Linked DNA regions of Variovorax terrae. The protein of the gene in region 1 interacts with the protein of each later gene in a pairwise test. Links are inferred from orthologs where the notes say so. Each region holds a gene or a part of one and is shown in the gene's direction. Other genes may lie near its edges. The genes, in order: ruvA and ruvC.

Region 1 (10,333 bases):
GCGGCCGACAGCGCCACGCCCAGCGCCAGCACCAGCAGCGAGGTCGGCACGTACAGCCAGCGCCGCAGGCCGTGCGCCAGCGCCAGCCACAGGGCCAGCGCGCCCAAGCCCAGCGCCAGGCTGGGCAGATGCCAATGCGGCGCCTGCGCCAGCAGATCCCACAGCAGCGGCCCGACCTGCGCGGCATGCACCGGCACGCCCGCGATCGGCGGCAACTGCTTGAGCACGATGGTCAGCGCCAGCGCCCAGGCGAAACCGCGCAGCACCGGGCGCGAGATGAAGGCGCCAAGAAAGCCGGCGCGCAGCGCGGCGGCCGCGAGAAACAGCGCGCCGGTCAGCCCGACCAGCGCGTAGCCCATGGCCGGCCCGCCCAGGCTCAGGGCCGAGGCGAACACCGCCGCCGAGGACGAGGTGGGCGCCACCATGGCGAAGCGGCTGGTGCCGAACCAGGGGTACAGGCACAGGCCGGCCAGGGTGGCCAGCAAGGCGTGCAGCGGCGGCACGCCGGCGATCGCTGCGTAGGCCACGGCCTGGGGCAGCAGCACGCCGGCCACCGAGAGGCCGGCCAGCAGGTCGGGCCACCAGGCACTGCCCCCCGCGGGCGCGGCACCGGCCGGCGGGCGCGAAGGGCTTGCGTCGCTCATGGCACGCGTCGCCGCCGGGTCAGGACGCCAGGGGCGCGGCCTCGCCCGACCAGCCGGGCAGGTGGGCGGCCTCGGTGCTGTGGCACAGCGTCATGGCCTTTTGCAGGGCGGTGTCGGGGTCGCGCTGGATCTGCGCGGTCTTGATGCGGCGGCGGAAGAAGTCGGCCCACAGGAATTCGGCGAACGGTGTCGCGTCCTTGGGAAAGCCGCCGGCATGGCGCACCTCGCCGGCCAGGCTGCGGTAAGGGTCGTCGGTCAGCTTGTCCAGCGCCTTGGGCAGGTCGGCCACGGTGCGGCGGCGGCCCTTGGCATCGTAGGGGTGGACCCACTGGTGGTGGTCCATCACGGTCCAGAACTCGTCCTTGCCGAGCATGCTCAGGTCCTTGAGCAGCACCACGAAGCTCTGGTCCACGCCCTCTTCGAGCAGGGCGCGTCCCAGGTGGTGGTGGTCGACGATGTAGAAGTTGTCGCCCGGGCCGCGCACCGCGGGGAACCAGTGGCTGTCCAGGAACTTCTGGCGTTCGGCCTTGCCCATGCCGCTCCACAGGCCGCGCTTTTGCTCGACCTCGGCGTAGCCCACGGTGATCTGGGTCGGACGCAGCCGGCGCAGGTCGGTCTTGAACAGATGCTGGTGGCGGGTGTGCATGGCGGGCCTCCTGGGAGTGGCAATGAACGGTCCGCCAGTATCCCTCAGTAAGGGTTGCCGTACCCCAGTGCGCCGAGCAGCAGGATTTCCAGCGCCTCCATCTCCAGCGCGTCGCGCTCATGGGTCTCGTGGTCCCAGCCCTGGGCGTGCAGGGTGCCGTGCACCAGCAGGTGGGCGTAGTGGGCTTCCAGCGTCTTGCCCTGCTCGCGGGCCTCGCGCTCGACCACCGGGGCGCACAGCACGAGGTCGGCCATGACCACGGGCTCTTGCGCGTAGTCGAAGGTCAGCACGTTGGTGGCGTAGTCCTTGCCGCGGTACTGCAGGTTGAGCGCGCGGCCCTCGTCCTCGCCGACGATGCGCACGCCGATCTCGCCGGGCGCAGCCAGCGCATGGCCGACCCATGCGGCCACGGTGGCGCGCTTGAGCAGGGCGCGGTGGGCCGGGGCGCCGGGAAAGGCGCCGAATTGCAGTGAAACGGAGTTTTTTTGAGTCATTTAAGCCGGAAGTCCAGGTGGGGTGGACGAAGTGTGCTATCTATTTTGTAGCATCCACCCGCTTGCGCTGGGCGTCGTAGGCATCCACGATGCGCGCCACCAGCGGATGGCGCACCACGTCGGCGCTGGTGAAGCGGGTGTGGGCGATGCCCTTGACGCGTTTGAGCACGCGCTCGGCGTCCACCAGGCCGGAGAGCTGGCCCCTGGGCAGGTCGATCTGGCTCACGTCGCCCGTCACCACGGCCTTGCTGCCGAAGCCGATGCGCGTGAGGAACATCTTCATCTGCTCGGGCGTGGTGTTCTGCGCCTCGTCGAGGATGACGAAGGCGTTGTTCAGCGTGCGCCCGCGCATGAAGGCCAGCGGCGCGATCTCCAGCGCGCTGCGCTCGAACGCCTTGTTGACGCGCTCGACGCCCATCAGGTCGTACAGCGCGTCGTACAGCGGGCGCAGGTAGGGGTCGACCTTCTGGCTCAGGTCGCCGGGCAGGAAGCCGAGCTTCTCGCCGGCTTCCACCGCCGGCCGCGTGAGCACGATGCGCTGCACCGCGCTGCGCTCCAGCGCATCGACCGCGCAAGCCACGGCCAGGTAGGTCTTGCCGGTGCCGGCCGGGCCGATGCCGAAGGTGATGTCGTGGTGGGCGATGTTGTCGAGGTAGACCGACTGGTTGGGCGTGCGCGCGCGCAGGTCGGTGCGGCGGGTGTGCAGCGTCATGCTGCCGTCCTCGGCCTCGCTCATGGCCGCGTCGCCGGCCAGCATCAGCTGCACCTTGGCCGCGTCGATCGGGCGCGCCGCGATTTCGTAGAGCGCCTGCAGCACTTCGAGCGCGCGTTCGGCCCGGGCCTTGGCGCCGTCGACCTTGAACTGCTCGTGGCGGTGGGCGATCCTGACCTGCAGGGCCGCCTCGATGGTGCGCAGGTGCTCGTCCGTGGGCCCGCACAGGTGGCCGAGGCGGGTGTTGTTGGGCGGCGTGAATGAATGTCGCAGAATCAAGGGGATGCGCTTTTGCAGAGTGATCAACGCCCTGATTGTCGGGCCAAACCGCGGCTGGCTGCTGGCGCTGCTGTGTTGGGCCCTGCTGCCCCTGGCCTGGGCCGGCGCGCCGGCGGGGCCGGACGGCATCGCCACGTTCGACCTGGCGCAATTGTCGTGGAGCCCCTCGGCCACGCCGCCCGAGGTGTACGAGGCCGGCACGCAGAGCCTGCCGGCGGACTGGTCGCAGCGGCCGCAGTTCCACGGCCACGCCTGGTACCGCATCACGTTCGACGACCCGGGCCTGAGCCTGCCGGCGGTGTACCTGGAGCGCGCCTGCACCAACGTGGAGGTCTGGATCAACGGCACCCTGCTGGGCAGCGGCGGCCGCATGAGCGAGCCGCTCACGCGCAACTGCTACTACCCGCAGCTGTTCGTGCTGCCCGCGCGGCTGCTGCAGCCCACGGGCAACCGGCTGGACATCCGCCTGGCGGGCTATGCCCAGGGCGAGGTGACGGCGCGCCAGCGCCAGACCGGCCTGTCGCCGGTGCTGCTGGGCCCCGAGGAGCCGCTGCGCGACCGCTACGAGCGTCAGTATTTCTGGAACGTCACCGTGGCCCAGATCATCGGCGCGGGTATGGTGTCGTTCGGCCTGTTCATGCTGGCGCTGAGCCTGATGCGGCCGGCCGAGCGCTACTACCGCTATTTCGGCGCGTTCCAGATCGCCTGGGCCGTGATCGGCATCCGGCTGTACCTGCAGGACAGCCCGCTGCCCGGGGTCTGGACCGAGATCCTCATCACCTCGCTGTTTCCGCCCGCCATCTATGCCGGCGTGCAGTTCCTGCTGCATTACGCGGGCCAGTCCCGGCGCTGGGTCACGGTATTGCTGGCCGCGCAGTGCGTGGTGGTGCCCGCCTGCCTGGTGCTAGGCGGCCCGCAGCGGGTGTTCGGCGTGGCCTCGTTCTGGTACACGGTGGTGGTGGCGGAGTTCATCGCGGCGCTGGCCTGCTTCTGCTGGCAGGCCTGGCGCAGCATGCGCAACGAGCTGTGGCTGATCGGCTCGGCGGTGATGCTGGCCGCGCTGCTGGCCGGCGCCGAGATCGCGATCCAGAACGCCTGGGTCGATCTGCCGCGCGTGCACCTCGTCCATTTCGCGATGCCGGTGATCTTCGTGGCCATCGGCGCGCGGCTGATCCAGCAGTTCGCGGCGGCGCTCGGGCGCTCCGAGCGCGTGGCCCAGGAGCTGGAGCAGCGCGTGGCCGAGAAGTCGGCCGAGATCGAGCGCAACTACGAGCAACTCACGCTGCTGCGCACGGCCCAGGCCGCCCAGGGCGAACGCCAGCGCATCGCCTCCGACCTGCACGACGACCTCGGCGCCAAGCTGCTGACGATCGCGCAGGCCTCCGAGTCCGAGCGCGTGGCCGGCATGGCGCGCCAGGCGCTCGACGAGATGCGCCTGAGCGTGCGCGGCCTGACCGCCGCACCGGCCCGTGCGGCCGACGTGCTGGCCGACTGGCGCGCGGAGACGGTATCGCGGCTGGCGGCGGCCGGCCTGGCCGCGCAGTGGCAGGCCGACGAGCCGCCGCCCGACCTGGTGCTGCCCGCGCGCACCCACGTGCAGCTCACGCGCATCCTGCGCGAGGCCGTGTCCAACGCCATCCGCCACAGCGGCGGGGGCTGCTGCCGCGTGCGCATCGCGCTGCCGCCGGGCGCCCTGCGGCTCGAGGTGGAGGACGACGGACGCGGCCTGCCGCCCGAGGCCACGGCGTCGCTGGGCCACGGCCTGCCCGGCATCGAGCGGCGCGTGCGCACGCTCGAAGGCGTGCACGGCTTCTCCCCCGGCGCCTCGGGCGGCACGCTGCTGCGGGTGCAGGTGCCCCTGGGGCCGGCGCGCACCGGGGCCGCACGGGCCTGAGCGGGTGCCGGCCATCCGCTAACATGGCCTCCCTATGCAACATGCCCTGATCGTGGAGGACCTGCCCGAAATCCGCACCTGGCTCGGCCAGGTGGCGCGGGCGGCGTTTCCCTCGCTGCAGGTGGTGGCGGCCGCGCGGCGCGACCAGGCCCTGGCCTGCATCCACCAGGGCCGTTTCGACCTGGCGCTGATCGACCTGGGCCTGCCCGACGGCAGCGGCATCGACGTGGTGGGCGCGCTGCGCCGGCACCAGCCGCAGGCGCTGCCGGTGGTGGTGACGATCTACGATGACGACGACCACCTGTTCCCCGCGCTGCAGGCCGGCGCCTTCGGCTACCTGCTCAAGGAGCAGCCGCAGGACGCCCTGGTGGCGCAGCTGCTGCGCATGACCCAGGGCGAGCCGCCGCTGTCGCCGCCGATCGCGCGGCGCGTGCTGGCCCATTTCGCCGAGGCCGGGCGGCGCCAGGCCTCGCCGGTCCGGCCGGCCGACGACGAGGTGATGCTGACCGACCGCGAGACCGAGGTGCTGCAGCGCGTGGCCAAGGGCTACACCCTGCCCGAGATCGCGCTGCAGTTCGGCCTGTCCAAGCACACCATCGCCGACTACATCAAGCAGGTCTACCGTAAGCTCGATGTGTCGTCGCGCGCCGAAGCCGCGCTGGAAGCGGCGCGCCGCGGCCTGGTGCAGCCCTGACGCTGCACCCGCTTTTCTTCTCCTTATCACTCCAGGAACCCCATGATCGGACGACTGCAAGGCACGCTGGCCGAAAAGAACCCGCCCCAGGTGCTGCTGGACTGCCACGGCGTCGGCTACGAGGTGGACGTGCCCATGAGCACGTTCTACAACCTGCCCGGGCTGGGCGAGAAGGTCACGCTGCTTACGCACTTCGTGGTGCGCGAGGACGCGCAGATCCTGTACGGCTTCGGCACGGCGGCCGAGCGCGCGGCCTTTCGCCAGCTCATCAAGATCTCGGGCGTGGGCCCGCGCACGGCGCTCAGCGTGCTCAGCGGCATGAGCGTGGGCGAGCTGGCGCAGGTGGTGAGCCTGCAGGAGCCGGGCCGCCTGGTCAAGGTGCCGGGCATCGGCAAGAAGATCGCCGAGCGCCTGCTGCTCGAGCTCAAGGGCAAGCTCGGCGCCGACATCGGCGTGCATGCAGCGGTGACCAGCGATGCGCAGGCCGACATCCTGCAGGCGCTGATGGCGCTGGGCTACAGCGACCGGGAAGCGGCGCAGGCGCTCAAGGCGCTGCCGGCGGACGTGGGCGTGAGCGAAGGCATCAAGCTCGCGCTCAAGGCGTTGGCCAAGTAGCTTCCGCCCAAAAAAAACCGGCAGGCCTCGTGGCGCTGCCGGTGGGGCGGTTGCGGCCGGGCCGAGCCCGGCGCGAACACCGTTACTTGGCCGCCAGCGCCGCGCGCCAGCTCAGCGCGTAGGCCAGCTTGCCGGGCTTGGTTGCCGACACCGGGGTGTTGAGGTCGGTGTAGGTGGTGTTGTCGAAGCTCGTGCGCTTGCCCATCTGCACCGCGTTCAGCCCGGACGAGCCGATCACGGTGGCGTCGGGCGTTTCGAGCATCAGGTTGGAGGCGGCCTGGATGGCCTGCAGGTAGCTGGCTGCGTCGGTCAGGGTGTAGGCCGAGAGCTTGAAGTTCTGCGGGCTGGCCTGCAGCCATTCGGCCCAGTAGAACTCCAGGAACTCGGTGCCGGTGGCAGGCTGGTCGTAGCCGATGCCGCGCGTGAAGTACAGCAGCGAGCGGTAGGCGTCGTCCTTCAAGCCGTTGGAGAGGCCGAGCTGGGCCGGCAGGTCGGCCGGCGTGATGGCGCGGCCGTCGGGCGTCTTGAGCCAGGCCGTCTTGCGCGCGCGCATGCCGCGCCAGAAGCTCGCGTTGTTCTGGTCCATGAAGTTGCCCTTCATCACCACCGGGATCTTGACGCCGGCGCCGCCGCCGTTGGGCGCTTCCCAGAAGCTGGTGAAGGTGTGGTGCCCGTCCGTCAGGTACAACACGCCCTTGGGGCCGACCACGGCCGACTTGAGGGCGGTGATGTCGAAGGTCTTGGTCGAGCAGGTGAAGCTGCTGGTGCTGGTCAGCAGCGAGGTGCCCGCGATCACGCTCGCGCCCTTGGCGCCGTCGGTCAGGCCGGTGGCTTCGCAGTAGTCGTCGAACTCCTTCTTCCACTGGGTCGAGGCGTTGGCCGTGTTGTTGTAGCGCGCCAGCTTGTAGAAGATCTGGTCGTAGCCGATGGCCGGCTGCGTCGGGCGCGCATCGCCCAGCGTGATGGTCAGGGTGCCGGTGCCGTTGCTGGGCGCGGAGGCGTAGGTGGTGATCGGCGTCTGCGCCGGCAGCAGGCGGCACTGGCCCGAGAAGCGGGCGCTGCCCGAGGTGCCGGCGTAGTAGGCCGTGCTCTTGCCCACGGGCAGGAACACGCGTGCCAGGGCGCGGCTGTCGGACCACTGGCCGGTCACCAGGCCGTTCACGCCGGTGGCCAGCGTTGGCGTGGCGCCGATGGAGAAGGCGGCGTTGGGCGTGAGCGCCACGTCGGTGTCGATGGTGTCGGTCTGCAGCAGGCTGCCCGCGATCGACACGAAGTTGCGCTGCGTGCGGCCGGTGGCCAGGCCCTTGGCGTCCAGCTCGGGCTGGGCGCACAGCCATTCGCCGTCCAGCGCATTGGCGGCCAGCGGCACGGCCGCGCTTTGCAGCACCCAGGCGCCGGTGCGGAAGCTGCCATCGCTGGCGCTGGTGTACTCGTCCACGAACAGCGTGGCGGCGCTGGACTGCGCGCCCACCATCAGGCGGCCGATGCGCTGGCCGTCCAGCGTCAGGGCGAAGGCGCCGGGGAATTGCTTCTGGTCGGCCTCGGCCGCGATCTGGCCGCTTTGGCCGCCGCTGCAGCTGTCGCCGTAGGCCTGGCCCAGGCACAGGCGCAGCTTGCCGTCGGCCTGGACCTTGAGCTGGCCGTAGGCGCTGTCGGCCGTGCCCTGTGCCACGCCGCGCGCGCTGTAGGCCGTGGCCTGCTTGAAGAAGCTGTAGACGCCGGCCAGCTTGGCGATGTCGGCCACGCCCTGGTTGGAGGCCGCCACATGGCCCTGCAGCAGCGAGCCGTCGGCCGCCTTGAGGTTGGGCACCTGGGCCAGCGAGCCGCTCAGCAGCCCGCCTTCCACCTGGAAGCGCAGGCTCAGGCCGGTCAGCGCGGCGGACAGGGCCGCGGGCACGCCGCTGCCTGCGACGGCGCTGAAATTCGTGGCCAGCAGCGAGCCATCAGGCTGGGTGCTGTAGCGGGCGCTCAGGGCGCCGGCCAGGCCGAAGCGCGAGTCGACGAAGCGCAGCGTGAGCTGGCCGGCCGCGGGCTGGTCGAGCGCGATGGACACGGTGTCGCCGAAGCCGGCCGTGCCCACATACTGCGTGCCGCCCGACAGGGGCTGCAGCGCCACCGCCGGCGTGCCGGGGTTCGGATTGGGGTTGGAGGCCAGCAGCGAGTCGCCGCCGCCGCAGGCGGACAGCAGCAGGCCGGTGAGGCCGATCAGGCCCGCCAGGTGCGCGCGGGTCCGTTGGAAATTCATCATGGGCGTCCATCAGAAAAGGTTGAACAGGCCGGCGCAGGCCTTGTCAGGCGCTGCCGGGAGCGGCCCGATTCTGTGAACGCGGGATGACAATGGCGTGACAGCGCCTCCTGCGGGCCGCGGACTTGGGCACAATCCGGGATGGGCCGGCCGCCGCAGGCAGGCCAGGCCCGCACCAACCACCATGACCATCCAGACCGACGATTTCAGCCTCGACTCCGCACCGCGCCAGCGCGTGGTGTCCGCCGCGCCCGCCTCGCCCAACGAGGAGGCGATCGAGCGCGCGCTGCGCCCCAAGCTGCTCGACGAGTACGTGGGCCAGGCCAAGGTGCGCGAGCAGCTCGAGATCTTCATCGGCGCGGCCAAGAAGCGCCGTGAGGCGCTGGACCATGTGCTGCTGTTCGGCCCGCCGGGCCTGGGCAAGACCACGCTGTCCCACATCATCGCGCACGAGCTCGGCGTGAACCTGCGCCAGACCTCGGGCCCGGTGCTGGAAAAGCCCAAGGACCTGGCGGCGCTTTTGACCAACCTGGAAAAGAACGACGTTCTCTTCATCGACGAGATCCACCGCCTGAGCCCCGTGGTGGAGGAAATCCTCTACCCCGCGCTGGAGGACTACCAGATCGACATCATGATCGGCGAAGGCCCGGCCGCGCGCAGCATCAAGCTCGACCTGCAGCCGTTCACGCTGGTGGGCGCCACCACGCGCGCCGGCATGCTGACCAACCCGCTGCGCGACCGCTTCGGCATCGTGGCGCGGCTGGAGTTCTACACGCCCGAGGAGCTGGCGCGCATCGTGCGCCGCAGCGCCGGCCTGCTGCAGGCTCCGATGGACGAGGAGGGCGGCATCGAGATCGCGCGCCGTTCGCGCGGCACGCCGCGCATCGCCAACCGGCTGCTGCGCCGCGTGCGCGACTACGCCGACGTCAAGGGCGACGGCCGCATCACGCACGAGATCGCGCACAAGGCGCTGGCCATGCTCGACGTCGATCCTCAAGGCTTCGACCTGATGGACCGCAAGCTGCTCGAGGCCGTGATCCACCGCTTCGACGGCGGCCCGGTAGGGCTGGACAACATCGCGGCCAGCATCGGCGAGGAGCGCGACACCATCGAGGACGTGATCGAGCCCTACCTGATCCAGCAGGGCTACCTGCAGCGCACGCCGCGCGGGCGCATCGCCACGCTGGCGGCTTTCCGGCATCTGGGCGTGACGCCGTCCAAGAGCAGCCAGGACATGTTCGGCGCCTGAGACGCATCGGGGCGGGGCCGCCGGGCGCGGCGCCCGGCCGACAGCAGTGTGCAATAGGTCATGTCGAAGCACCGCGTGTCAACGTGCAGGAAATCTCTCAGGCTTGAAAAGCCGGTGCCGGGCGGGTACGCTGGCGCTGCCTTTTCAATCAAACCTGTCCAAGGAGGACCTCCATGAAGAAGTACCTGGCCGAGCTGATCGGCACGTTCTGGCTGGTGTTGGGTGGCTGTGGCAGCGCCGTGCTGGCCGCGGCCTTTCCGCAATTGGGCATCGGTTTCGCCGGTGTGGCGCTGGCCTTTGGCCTGACGGTGGTGACCATGGCCTTCGCCATCGGCCATATCTCGGGCTGCCACCTGAATCCGGCGGTGTCGTTCGGGCTGTGGGCCGGCGGGCGGTTCGAGGCCAGGGACCTCGTGCCCTACGTCGTGGCGCAGGTCATCGGTGCGGTGGCGGCGGCGGCCGTGCTCTATGTGATCGCCAGCGGCAAGCCGGGCTTCGCGCCGGGCGGCTTTGCCTCCAACGGCTATGGCGACCTGTCGCCCGGCGGCTACTCGATGATGGCGGTGCTGGTGTGCGAGGTGGTGCTCACGGCCGTGTTCCTGTTCGTCATCATGGGCGCGACCGACAAGCGCGCGCCGGCCGGCTTCGCGCCGCTGGCCATCGGCCTGTGCCTGACGCTGATCCACCTCGTCAGCATCCCGGTGTCCAACACCTCGGTCAACCCGGCGCGCTCCACGGGCGTGGCGCTGTTTGCCAGCACGGGGGCCGTGGGCCAGCTCTGGCTGTTCTGGGTGGCGCCGATCATTGGGGGCATACTGGGCGCCCTGATTTACCGGACCGTCGCTGGCGACGACTGACAAG
Region 2 (10,187 bases), 200 kb from region 1 along the record:
TGGAGCGCTTCTGGACGCTCAAATACCTGGAGCAGCAGGGCATCACCGAGCTCACCGCCACGGTGTTCAAGGACCTGCCCGGCAGCGTGCTGGTGCGCGCGGACGAGTTGCCGCTGGTGCTGCCGGTGCTCGGCGCGCAGGGCCTGCCGCGCGGCGCGAAGCTGCGCGTGAAGCTCGGCGCCATCGATGAAATCACGCTCGACGTGAACGGCACCGTGCTCGAACGGCTGGACGCCGCGGCAGCCCCCGAGGCCGCCTCCGACGAGGAGGACGAGGGCGAGGAAGTGGCCGCCGGACCGATCGCGATCGCGGTGGATGTCAGCGAAAACGAGGCGGCTTCGGGCGATAATTCCTCCCCGTGAACCTGCGGTCCTTCAGCACACTCCAATGGGCGCTCGGCGCCTCTGTCGCATTCCATGCGGTGCTGCTGACCGTGCGCTTCGTCGACCCCGAGAGCTTCAACCGCGTGTTCCAGGACACGCCGCTCGAAGTGATCCTGGTCAACGCCCGTGCCAGCGAGCGCCCGGACAAGGCCCGCGCCATCGCCCAGTACGCGCTGGCCGGCGGCGGCGAGGCCGACAAGGGCCGCGCCACCACGCCGCTGCCGCCCTCGGCCCTGACCGAGATGGGCGATGCCACCGAAGACGCGCAGCGCAAGATCGAAGCCATGCAGGAGCAGCAGACGCTGCTGCTGGCACAGCTCAAGAAGCAGCTCGCCGCCCTGCCCCCGCCCGATCCGAAGCAGCCCAGCACCAACCTGGAGGCCGCCGCCCGCGAGGAAAAGCGCCGCCAGCTCATCAAGCTGCTGGCCGAGATCGAGCGCCGCATCAACGAGGAAAACGCGCGGCCCAAGAAGCGCTACATCAGCCCCGCCACGCGCGAGGAGGTGTACGCGGTGTACTACGACAGCCTGCGCCGCCGCATCGAGGATCGCGGCACCGAGAACTTCCCCGAGACCGCGGGCAAGAAGCTCTACGGCGAGCTCACCATGATCGTGACGGTCAACCACGACGGCCGCCTGCTCGCCACCGAGGTGGTCGAGACCTCGGGCAACCTCACGCTGGACCGGCGGGCCCAGGCCATCGCCCGCGGCGCCGGGCCGTTCGGCCGCTTCAGCGACGCGATGCGCCGCAAGGCCGACCAGATCGTGGTGGTGTCGCGCTTCAAGTTCACGCGCGACGAAACCCTGGAAACCAAACTCACCGCCCGCTGAACCCGGCGGCGCCGCACCCCATGGATCAATACTGCGTGATGGGCAACCCGGTGGAGCACAGCAAGTCGCCGTGGATCCACGCCCGCTTTGCCGAACTCACCGGCCAGTCGCTGCACTACGGCAAGCGGCTGGCGCCGCTCGATGGCTTCGCCGCCGCCGTGCAGGCCTTCCGTGCCGAAGGCGGCCGCGGCTGCAACGTCACCGTGCCCTTCAAGTTCGAGGCGGCCGCGCTGGCCAGCCACACCACGGAGCGCGCCCGCCTGGCGCAGGCCGTCAACACCCTGCGCTTCGAGGCCGACGGCGGCATCCAGGCCGACAACACCGATGGCGTGGGCCTGGTCAACGACATCACGCGCCACGCCGGCGTCGACCTTGCCGGGTGCGACCTGCTGCTGATCGGCGCGGGCGGCGCCGCGGCCGGCGTGCTGGGCCCGCTGCTCGGCGCCCGGCCGCGCAGCCTCACCCTCGCCAACCGCACGCAGGAGCGGGCCGATGTGCTGGCGGCGCGCCACGCCAGCCTCGCACTACTACAAAAAACAGAGCTGCAAACGTCCACCCTGCAAGGACTTCGGGGCCATTTCGATGTGATCATCAACGCCACGGCCAGCAGTTTGAACGGCGCCGCGATTCCGGTGCCCGCGAGCGTGCTCAAGCCCGGCGCGCTGGCGGTGGACATGATGTACGGCCCCGCCGCGCAGGGCTTCATGGCCTGGGCGCGCGAACATGGCGCCGTGCCGCGCGACGGCCTGGGCATGCTGGTGGAGCAGGCGGCCGAAGCCTTCCTGCTGTGGCGCGGCGTGCGTCCGCCCACGGCCGATCTGCTGGCCGAGATGCGCGCCACCTTCGGATGAAGCGGCCATGAAAGCCCTGCTGCGCTGGATCGGGCTCGTCGTGGTGGCGGCCGTGGCCCTGCAGCTGTTCTTCGTGGGCCGCATCGCCCTGATGCTGGTGGTCGACCCGCAGTCCACCACCTTCCAGCGCTCGGAAGCCTGGCGCCTCGCCACCGAGACCGGCCGCCTGCCCTGGCGCCAGCAATGGGTGCCCTATGCGCAGATTTCCGACAACCTCAAGCGCGCCGTGATCGCCTCGGAGGACGATAGCTTCGTCAACCACGACGGCGTGGACTGGGACGCCATCGAGAAGGCCTGGCAGAAGAACGCCAAGGCCGAGGAGCAGGCGGCGCGGCGCGCCCAGCTCGCGCGCTCCAGCACCCGGCCCACTGCGCGCGCGCCCAAGATCGTGGGCGGCTCCACCATCACCCAGCAGCTCGCCAAGAACCTGCTGCTGTCGGGCGAGCGCACGCTGCTGCGCAAGGGACAGGAGTTCGTGCTGACCCTGCTGCTCGAGCACCTGCTGGGCAAGCAGCGCATCCTCGAGATCTACCTCAACAGCGTGGAGTGGGGCGACGGCGTGTTCGGCGCCGAGGCGGCGGCCCAGCACTACTACCGCAAGCCCGCGGCGCGGCTCAGCGCCTACGAGGCCGCGCGGCTCGCGGTGATGCTGCCGCGCCCGAAATTCTTCGAGAAGCTGCCCAACTCGGCCTACCTGTCGAATCGCGCCTCGACCATCGTGGCGCGCATGGGCGACGCCGAGCTGCCCTGAGCGGGCCGGCGCAGCGGCGGCTGCCCGTATCATCACGCCATGCTTGCCAAGTTGATGAGCCTGTCCCTGCTGGGCCTGATCCGATTCCTCACCGGCGCCCAGGCCCGCTGGTACGGCTGCCCGCCCAAGGCCGAGCAGCGCATCTATTTCGCCAACCACCAGAGCCACGCCGACCTCGTCATGATCTGGGCCGCGCTGCCCGAGGAACTGCGCAGCATCACGCGGCCGATCGCGGCCAAGGACTACTGGACCCAGACCCCGTTCAAGCAGTGGATCACCACCGCGGTGTTCAACGCCATCTACGTGGACCGGGCACGCACGGGTGACCAAGACCCGCTGGAGCCGCTGATCGAGGCGCTCAACAACGGCGACTCGATCATCCTCTTCCCCGAGGGCACGCGCGGCAACGCCGAGGAGCCGCAGGCCTTCAAGGCCGGCCTGTACAACCTGGCCGAGAAGTTTCCCGGCGTGGTGCTGGTGCCGGCCTGGATCAACAACGTGCAGCGCGTGATGCCCAAGGGCGAGGTGGTGCCGGTGCCGATCCTCTGCTCCGTGACCTTCGGCGCCCCGCTGCGGGTGGAGCCCGGCGAGGAGCGCCGCGCCTTCCTGGACCGCGCGCGGCAGGCCGTCATCGCACTGAGAGACGTATGAGCATGCACCCCACCCCCCACGCCGCCACCGGCCGGCTGCGCGGCCCCGCCCGCGCCAAGGCGGCCCGCCGATGAACCAGTTCCTGCGCAGCCTGAGCGCGACCCAGCAGGTGGGCGCGCTCTTTCTCATCGTGTTCGGCCTGCTGGCCATCGTCAGCACGGTCGTGCTGATCCTCTCGCTGCGCGAGCGCGGCGACGATGCCGGGAGCGAGGCCCGGCGTCTCGAGCTGAGGAACTTCAACGGCCTGCTCAAGACCTCGTGGCTCATGGTGGTGGTGTTCTGGGTCGGCTGGGCCTCGGGCGAGCGCGTGGCGACGGTGCTGTTCGGCATCGTCTCGTTCTTCGCGTTGCGCGAGTTCATCACGCTGTCGCCCACGCGCCGGGGCGACCACCGCAGCCTGGTGCTGGCGTTCTTCGTGGTGCTGCCGATCCAGTTCTGGCTGGTGGGCACGGCGCATTTCGACCTGTTCACGGTGTTCATCCCGGTCTATGTGTTCCTGGCGATTCCCGTGGTCAGCGCCCTGGCCGACGATCCGCACCGCTTCCTGGAGCGCAATGCCAAGCTGCAATGGGGCATCATGGTCTGCATCTACGGCATGAGCCACGTGCCCGCGCTGCTGCTGCTGAAGTTTCCGGGCTACGCGGGCAAGAACGCCTTCCTGGTGTTCTTCCTGGTCTTCGTGGTGCAAAGCTGCATGATCGTGCAGCACCTGGCGAGCCGCCGCATGCAGCGCCCGCCCGTCGCGCCGAACGTCAGCAAAAGCTTCAACTGGAAGAGCTGGGCCATCGGCGTGGCCGTGGCCAGCTTCCTGGGCGGGCTGCTGGCGGGCATCACGCCGTTCAAGCCCGGCCAGGCGCTGGCGATGGCCCTCATCGCGTGCATCGCTGGCTCGATGGGCCACTTCGTGATGAAGGCCCTCAAGCGCGACCGCGGCATCACCAACTGGGGCGCCCAGGGCCAGTCGGTGACCGGCGCGGGCGGCCTGCTCGACCGGGTCGACGCCCTGTGTTTCGCCGCACCGGTGTTTTTCCACTCCGTTCGGTGGTATTTTGGCCTGTAGGTCCGCGCCCCACGGTTCTTTGTTGCTACAAATTTCATAGCACATGCGCATCCTCGGCATCGACCCCGGACTGCAGACCACCGGCTTCGGCGTGATCGACGCGGAAGGGCCGGCGCTGGCCTACGTGGCCAGCGGCACGATCAAGACCACGCACCTGCCCACCGGCGACCTGCCGGCGCGGCTCAAGGTGCTGTTCCAGGGCATTGGCGAGGTGGTGGCGCGCTACCAGCCCGAGATGGCGTCGGTCGAGATCGTGTTCGTCAACGTCAACCCGCAGGCCACGCTGCTGCTGGGCCAGGCCCGCGGCGCCTGCGTCACCGCGCTGGTGTCGTGCGACCTCGCGGTGGCCGAGTACACCGCGCTGCAGATGAAGAAGGCGATTGCCGGCTATGGCAAGGCCGGCAAGGCCGAGGTGCAGGAGATGGTCAAGCGCCTGCTCAAGCTGCCCGGCCTGCCCGGCCCGGACGCCGCCGACGCCCTGGGCCTGGCGATCACGCATGCGCATGTCGGGCAGGCCATGGGCCGGCTGGCCGCCGCCACCGGCCTGCAGCGCAAGAGCACGGGCATGTACCGCGACGGGCGCAGCCGCTGAGGGGCCAGGCCGCTCAGGCCAGCCGTTCGAGAATCAGCACGGCAAAGAAACAGAATGCCGCGATCAGCGTCCATTTGAGGACGACGAGGCCGAAGCGCTTGTAGCGCGGCTGGCCCGTGCCGGCGTAGAAGGCGAACGACACGGCCGCGGCGAACAGCAGCAGCATGATCGTCCAGCGGAACAGCAGCATGGCGAGAACGGAAAACGGGCCGCCGGCGCTACCAGGCGCGCGCCGGCCGGGCGAAACCCGCGGGGGCCTGCTTCTCGTCGTCGAAGGTCACGACTTCGTAGGCATCGGTGCGCGACAGCAGCTCGCGCAGCAGCTTGTTGTTGAGCGCGTGGCCGGAGCGGAAGGCGCTGTAGGCCGCCAGCAGCGGCTTGCCGATCAGATAGAGGTCGCCCATGGCGTCGAGGATCTTGTGCTTGACGAACTCGTCGTCGTAGCGCAGGCCGTCGCTGTTGAGCACCTTGTAGTCGTCCATCACGATGGCGTTGTCCAGCCCGCCGCCCAGGGCCAGGCCGTTGGCGCGCATCATCTCCAGGTCCTTGGTGAAGCCGAAGGTACGCGCGCGCGCGATGTCGCGCGTGTAGGAGCCCGAGCTCAGGTCGAACTCCACGCGCTGGCCGGTGGAGTCGACCACGCGGTGCGCGAAATCGATCTCGAAGCTGAGCTTGTAGCCGTGGTACGGATCGAGCCGGGCCCACTTGAGGTGGTCGCCCTGCCCCTCGCGCACCTCGACCGGCCGGGTCACGCGAATGAAGCGCCGGGGCGCCTTCTGCAGCTCGATGCCGGCGCTTTGCAGCAGGAACACGAACGACGCCGCCGAGCCGTCCAGGATCGGCACCTCCTCGGCGGTGATGTCCACGTAGAGGTTGTCGATGCCGAGCCCGGCGAATGCCGACATCAGGTGCTCGACCGTCTGCACCTTGGCGCCGCCCATCGAGATGGTGGAGGCCAGGCGCGTGTCGTTGACCGCCAGCGCCGAGATCGGAATGTCCACCGGCTCGGGCAGGTCCACGCGCCGGAACACGATGCCCGTGTCCGGCTGCGCGGGCCGCAGCGTGAGCTCCACCCGCTGGCCGCTGTGCAGGCCGACGCCGACGGCCTTGGTCAGGGATTTGAGGGTGCGTTGCTGGAGCATGCCCATGATTTTATTCGGGAGAGCGCTGTCTGCAGCGCTCAGCTAGATGGATTCTGGCTATCCACACCATTGCCGCCCCAAGGGCCCGCGCAGCGCGGCCCGTTCGCGGCCACCGCGGAACCGGCTATGCCGGGCCGCTGGTGGCGCCCCCTCGAGGGGGAAGCGGCCGCAGGCCGCTTCGGGGGTGGTCGATCAATCCGCCTGCTTGCGCAGGAAGGCCGGGATCTCGAAGTCGTCCATGCCGCCCGAGGCCAGCGCGTCGACCTTGGCCGCCGCCTGGGTGCGGTTGGTGCGCCACACGCTGGGCACGGCCATGCCGTTGTAGTCGGGCTGGGCCATGCCGCCCCCCATCGCCGCCGCGCCGGGACCGCCGACGGTCGCGTTGACGGTCGGCACATGGAACGGCACGTTGTCGGTGCCGGTGCGCAGCACCTGCAGCGGCGGCGCGGTGCGGCGCGCGCCCTGGCGCGACAGGCCGGTGGCCACCACGGTCACGCGGATCTCGTCGCCGAGGTCGTCGTCGTAGGCCGTGCCGTAGATCACATGCGCGTCGGGCGAGGCATAGGCGCGGATGGTGTTCATCGCGAGCTTGGACTCGCTGAGCTTCAGCGAACCCTTGGCCGCGGTGATCAGCACCAGCACGCCCTTGGCGCCCGACAGGTCGATGCCTTCGAGCAGCGGGCAGGCCACGGCCTGCTCGGCAGCGATGCGCGCGCGGTCCGGGCCGGCCGCCACGGCCGTGCCCATCATGGCCTTGCCGGGTTCGCCCATCACGGTGCGCACGTCCTCGAAGTCGACGTTCACATGGCCGGGCACGTTGATGATCTCGGCGATGCCGCCCACGGCGTTCTTGAGCACGTCGTTGGCATGGGCGAAGGCCTCGTCCTGGGTGATGTCGTCGCCCAGCACCTCGAGCAGCTTCTCGTTGAGCACCACGATCAGCGAATCGACGTTGGCCTCGAGCTCGGCCAGGCCGTTGTCGGCATTGGTCATGCGGCGGCCGCCTTCCCAGTCGAACGGCTTGGTGACCACGCCCACGGTGAGGATGCCCATCTCCTTGGCGATGCGCGCGATCACCGGTGCGGCGCCGGTGCCGGTGCCGCCGCCCATGCCGGCGGTGATGAACAGCATGTGCGCGCCGTCGATGGCCTCGCGGATGTCGTCCGCCGCCGCTTCCGCCGCGTCGCGGCCCTTGTCGGGCTTGCTGCCGGCGCCCAGGCCGCTCTGGCCGAGCTGGATGGTCTTGTGCGAGGAGCTGCGGGCCAGGGCCTGCGCGTCGGTGTTGGCGCAGATGAATTCCACACCCTGCACATGGCGCTCGATCATGTGCCCGACCGCGTTGCCGCCGCCGCCGCCCACGCCGATCACCTTGATCTGGGTGCCCAAATTGAATTCCTCTACTTCAATCATTTCGATGCTCATGTTCTTACTCCTGATTTTTCCTGAATAGTGCAGTTGCCATGTAATTGCGTTGGGGTGCGTCATGAACGTTCATGACGGCGGATCGGTGCACCGCCATCGCCAGTGAGGGCTGCCGCGCGCGAGCCAGAGTTTGTGTTTCATGGTCAGAAGTTCCCCACGAACCAGTCCTTGACGCGGCCCATGGCGGTTTTCATGGAGCCGTTCTTCTGCGCCACCTTGAAACCGCGCAGGCGCGCCAGGCGCGCCTCCTCGAGCAGGCCCATCACGGTGGCCGCGCGCGGCTGGGCCACCATGTCCGACAGCGCGCTCGCATACTTCGGGATGCCGCGGCGCACCGGCTTGAGGAAGATGTCCTCGCCCAGCTCCACCATGCCCGGCATCACGGCGCTGCCGCCAGTGAGCACGATGCCCGAGGACAGCACTTCCTCGTAGCCCGATTCGCGCACCACCTGCTGCACCAGCGAGAAGATCTCCTCGATGCGCGGTTCGATCACGCCGGCCAGCGCCTGCTTGCTCAGCATGCGCGGGCCGCGGTCGCCCAGGCCCGGCACTTCCACCTGCTGCTCGGGGTCGGCCAGCAGCTGCTTGGCGTAGCCGGCCTCGACCTTGATGTCCTCGGCGTCCTTGGTAGGCGTGCGCAGCGCCATCGCGATGTCGCTGGTGATCAGGTCGCCCGCGATCGGGATCACGGCCGTATGGCGGATCGCGCCGTTGGTGAAGATCGCCACGTCGGTGGTGCCGGCGCCGATGTCCACCAGCGCCACGCCGAGCTCGCGCTCGTCCTCGGTCAGAACCGCCAGGCTCGAGGCCAGCGGGTTGAGCATGAGCTGGTCCACGTCGAGGCCGCAGCGGCGCACGCACTTGATGATGTTCTCGGCCGCACTCTGCGCGCCGGTGACGATGTGCACCTTGGCCTCCAGGCGGATGCCGCTCATGCCGATCGGCTCCTTGACGTCCTGGCCGTCGATCACGAACTCCTGCGGCTCCACCAGCAGCAAACGCTGGTCGGTCGAGATGTTGATGGCCTTGGCGGTCTCCACCACGCGCGCCACGTCGGCCTGCGTGACCTCGCGGTCCTTCACCGCCACCATGCCGCTGGAGTTGATGCCGCGGATGTGGCTGCCGGTGATGCCGGTGTAGACGCGCGTGATCTTGCAGTCGGCCATCAGCTCGGCCTCCTTGAGCGCCTGCTGGATGCTCTGCACCGTGGCGTCGATGTTGACCACCACGCCGCGCTTCAAGCCATTGCTCGGCGCGATGCCCAGCCCCGCGAGCTTGAGCTCGCCGCCGGGCAGCACCTCGGCCACCACCACCATCACCTTGGCGGTCCCGATATCCAGCCCGACGACCAGGTCCTTGTACTCTTTTGCCATATATGCACCTGTTGTGTCTTGGGTTCCCGCTACTTCTTGCGGGCGTCCGCGCCCACCGTGGTCACGCCGCGCAAGCGCAGCGCGTAACCATCGGCGTGGCGCAGATCGGCCGCTTCCAGCGAGTCCGCCTTCCGTCCATACTTCGAAACTACCTGCGTCAGCGTGTGCGTGAAACGCTGCACACGCGCCGCCACTTCTCCGGGCGAGCCGCGGCCGAGCTCGATCGCCGCGCCGCTGTCGAGCTGCACGCGCCAGCCGCCGCGCCCGGACAGGTCGAGCTCTTCCACCGTGGCGTCGAGTGGCGCAAACAGCGGCTTGAGCACGCGGTACATCGCCAGCACCTGGGCCGCCTGGCCATCGGGGCCGCTCAGGTGCGGCAGTTCGTCCGCCTCCACCTCGTCCACGTTGGCCTCGAACACCTCGCCGAAACTGTTGACCAGCCGGGACTCGCCGTCCGCCCCCCAATAGGCCACGGGCTGATGCTCCTGCAGCGTCACGTCCAGGCGGTTGGGGAACTCACGCCGCACCACCGCATGGCGCACCCAGGGCACGGACTCGAAGATGGCGCGCACCTGCGCCAGGTCCGCCGTGAAGAAATTGCCCGCCAGCCTAGGCGCTACGTTGGCGCGCAGGGTGACGGCGTTGTTGTGGGCCACCTCGCCCTGCACCGTGATGCCGCCGATGGCGAACACCGGGTTGCGCAGCGCCCACCACACCACCGCCGCCAACGCCATGGCGACGCAGGCCAGGAACAGGGTCGTGGCGACCATGTTCATGAGCTTGACGTCGAACGGCGCGGGCAGCGTCTGGGTCATGCAGGCGCTCCAGGAAGCAGGCGGTGGTCGAGCGAGGCCGACAGCAGCACCCTCACGCACAGCTCCTCATAGCTGATGCCGGCCGCACGGGCCGACATCGGCACCAGCGAGTGGCTGGTCATGCCGGGCGAGGTATTCATCTCCAGCAGGAAGGGCTTGCGGTCGCTGGCGCGGATCATCAGGTCGGCGCGGCCCCAGCCGCGGCAGCCCAGCGAGCGGTAGGACGCCAGCACGATGCGCTGGATCTCGCGCTCCTCGGCCTCGGGCAGGCCGCTCGGGCACTGGTATTTCACGTCGTCGGTGAAGTACTTGTTCTG

What was found.
Region 2: the proteins of ruvA (region 1) and ruvC interact in binary tests that used the Escherichia coli proteins (3 or more experiments, as listed by UniProt). The link is inferred for Variovorax terrae from one-to-one orthologs.

Annotation. Positions count from the first base shown.
Region 1 is NZ_JALGBI010000001.1:245,770-256,102, forward strand. What follows is about bases 4,234-7,191. They hold ruvA (Holliday junction branch migration protein RuvA), read left to right. Parts: upstream 4,234-5,405; coding sequence 5,406-5,978; downstream 5,979-7,191. Other genes in these bases: MMF98_RS01180 (sensor histidine kinase), read left to right, coding at 4,234-4,669; MMF98_RS01185 (response regulator), read left to right, coding at 4,704-5,363; MMF98_RS01195 (ParB/Srx family N-terminal domain-containing protein), read right to left, coding at 6,061-7,191. Outside these bases: MMF98_RS01160 (SulP family inorganic anion transporter), read right to left, coding at 1-644; MMF98_RS01165 (ParB-like protein), read right to left, coding at 664-1,290; rRNA maturation RNase YbeY, read right to left, coding at 1,335-1,784; MMF98_RS01175 (PhoH family protein), read right to left, coding at 1,825-2,775; more of MMF98_RS01180, read left to right, coding at 2,780-4,233; more of MMF98_RS01195, read right to left, coding at 7,192-8,223; Holliday junction branch migration DNA helicase RuvB, read left to right, coding at 8,408-9,472; aqpZ (aquaporin Z), read left to right, coding at 9,646-10,329. UniProt on the Escherichia coli protein: The RuvA-RuvB-RuvC complex processes Holliday junction (HJ) DNA during genetic recombination and DNA repair.
Region 2 is NZ_JALGBI010000001.1:449,968-460,154, reverse strand. What follows is about bases 3,532-6,343. They hold ruvC (crossover junction endodeoxyribonuclease RuvC), read left to right. Parts: upstream 3,532-4,569; coding sequence 4,570-5,118; downstream 5,119-6,343. Other genes in these bases: lpxC (UDP-3-O-acyl-N-acetylglucosamine deacetylase), read right to left, coding at 5,337-6,260; MMF98_RS02055 (hypothetical protein), read right to left, coding at 5,132-5,308; MMF98_RS02065 (phosphatidate cytidylyltransferase), read left to right, coding at 3,537-4,526. Outside these bases: MMF98_RS02090 (ribonuclease catalytic domain-containing protein), read left to right, coding at 1-362; MMF98_RS02085 (energy transducer TonB), read left to right, coding at 365-1,213; aroE (shikimate dehydrogenase), read left to right, coding at 1,234-2,064; MMF98_RS02075 (transglycosylase domain-containing protein), read left to right, coding at 2,072-2,815; MMF98_RS02070 (lysophospholipid acyltransferase family protein), read left to right, coding at 2,855-3,466; cell division protein FtsZ, read right to left, coding at 6,453-7,682; cell division protein FtsA, read right to left, coding at 7,826-9,055; MMF98_RS02035 (cell division protein FtsQ/DivIB), read right to left, coding at 9,085-9,870; MMF98_RS02030 (D-alanine--D-alanine ligase), read right to left, coding at 9,867-10,187.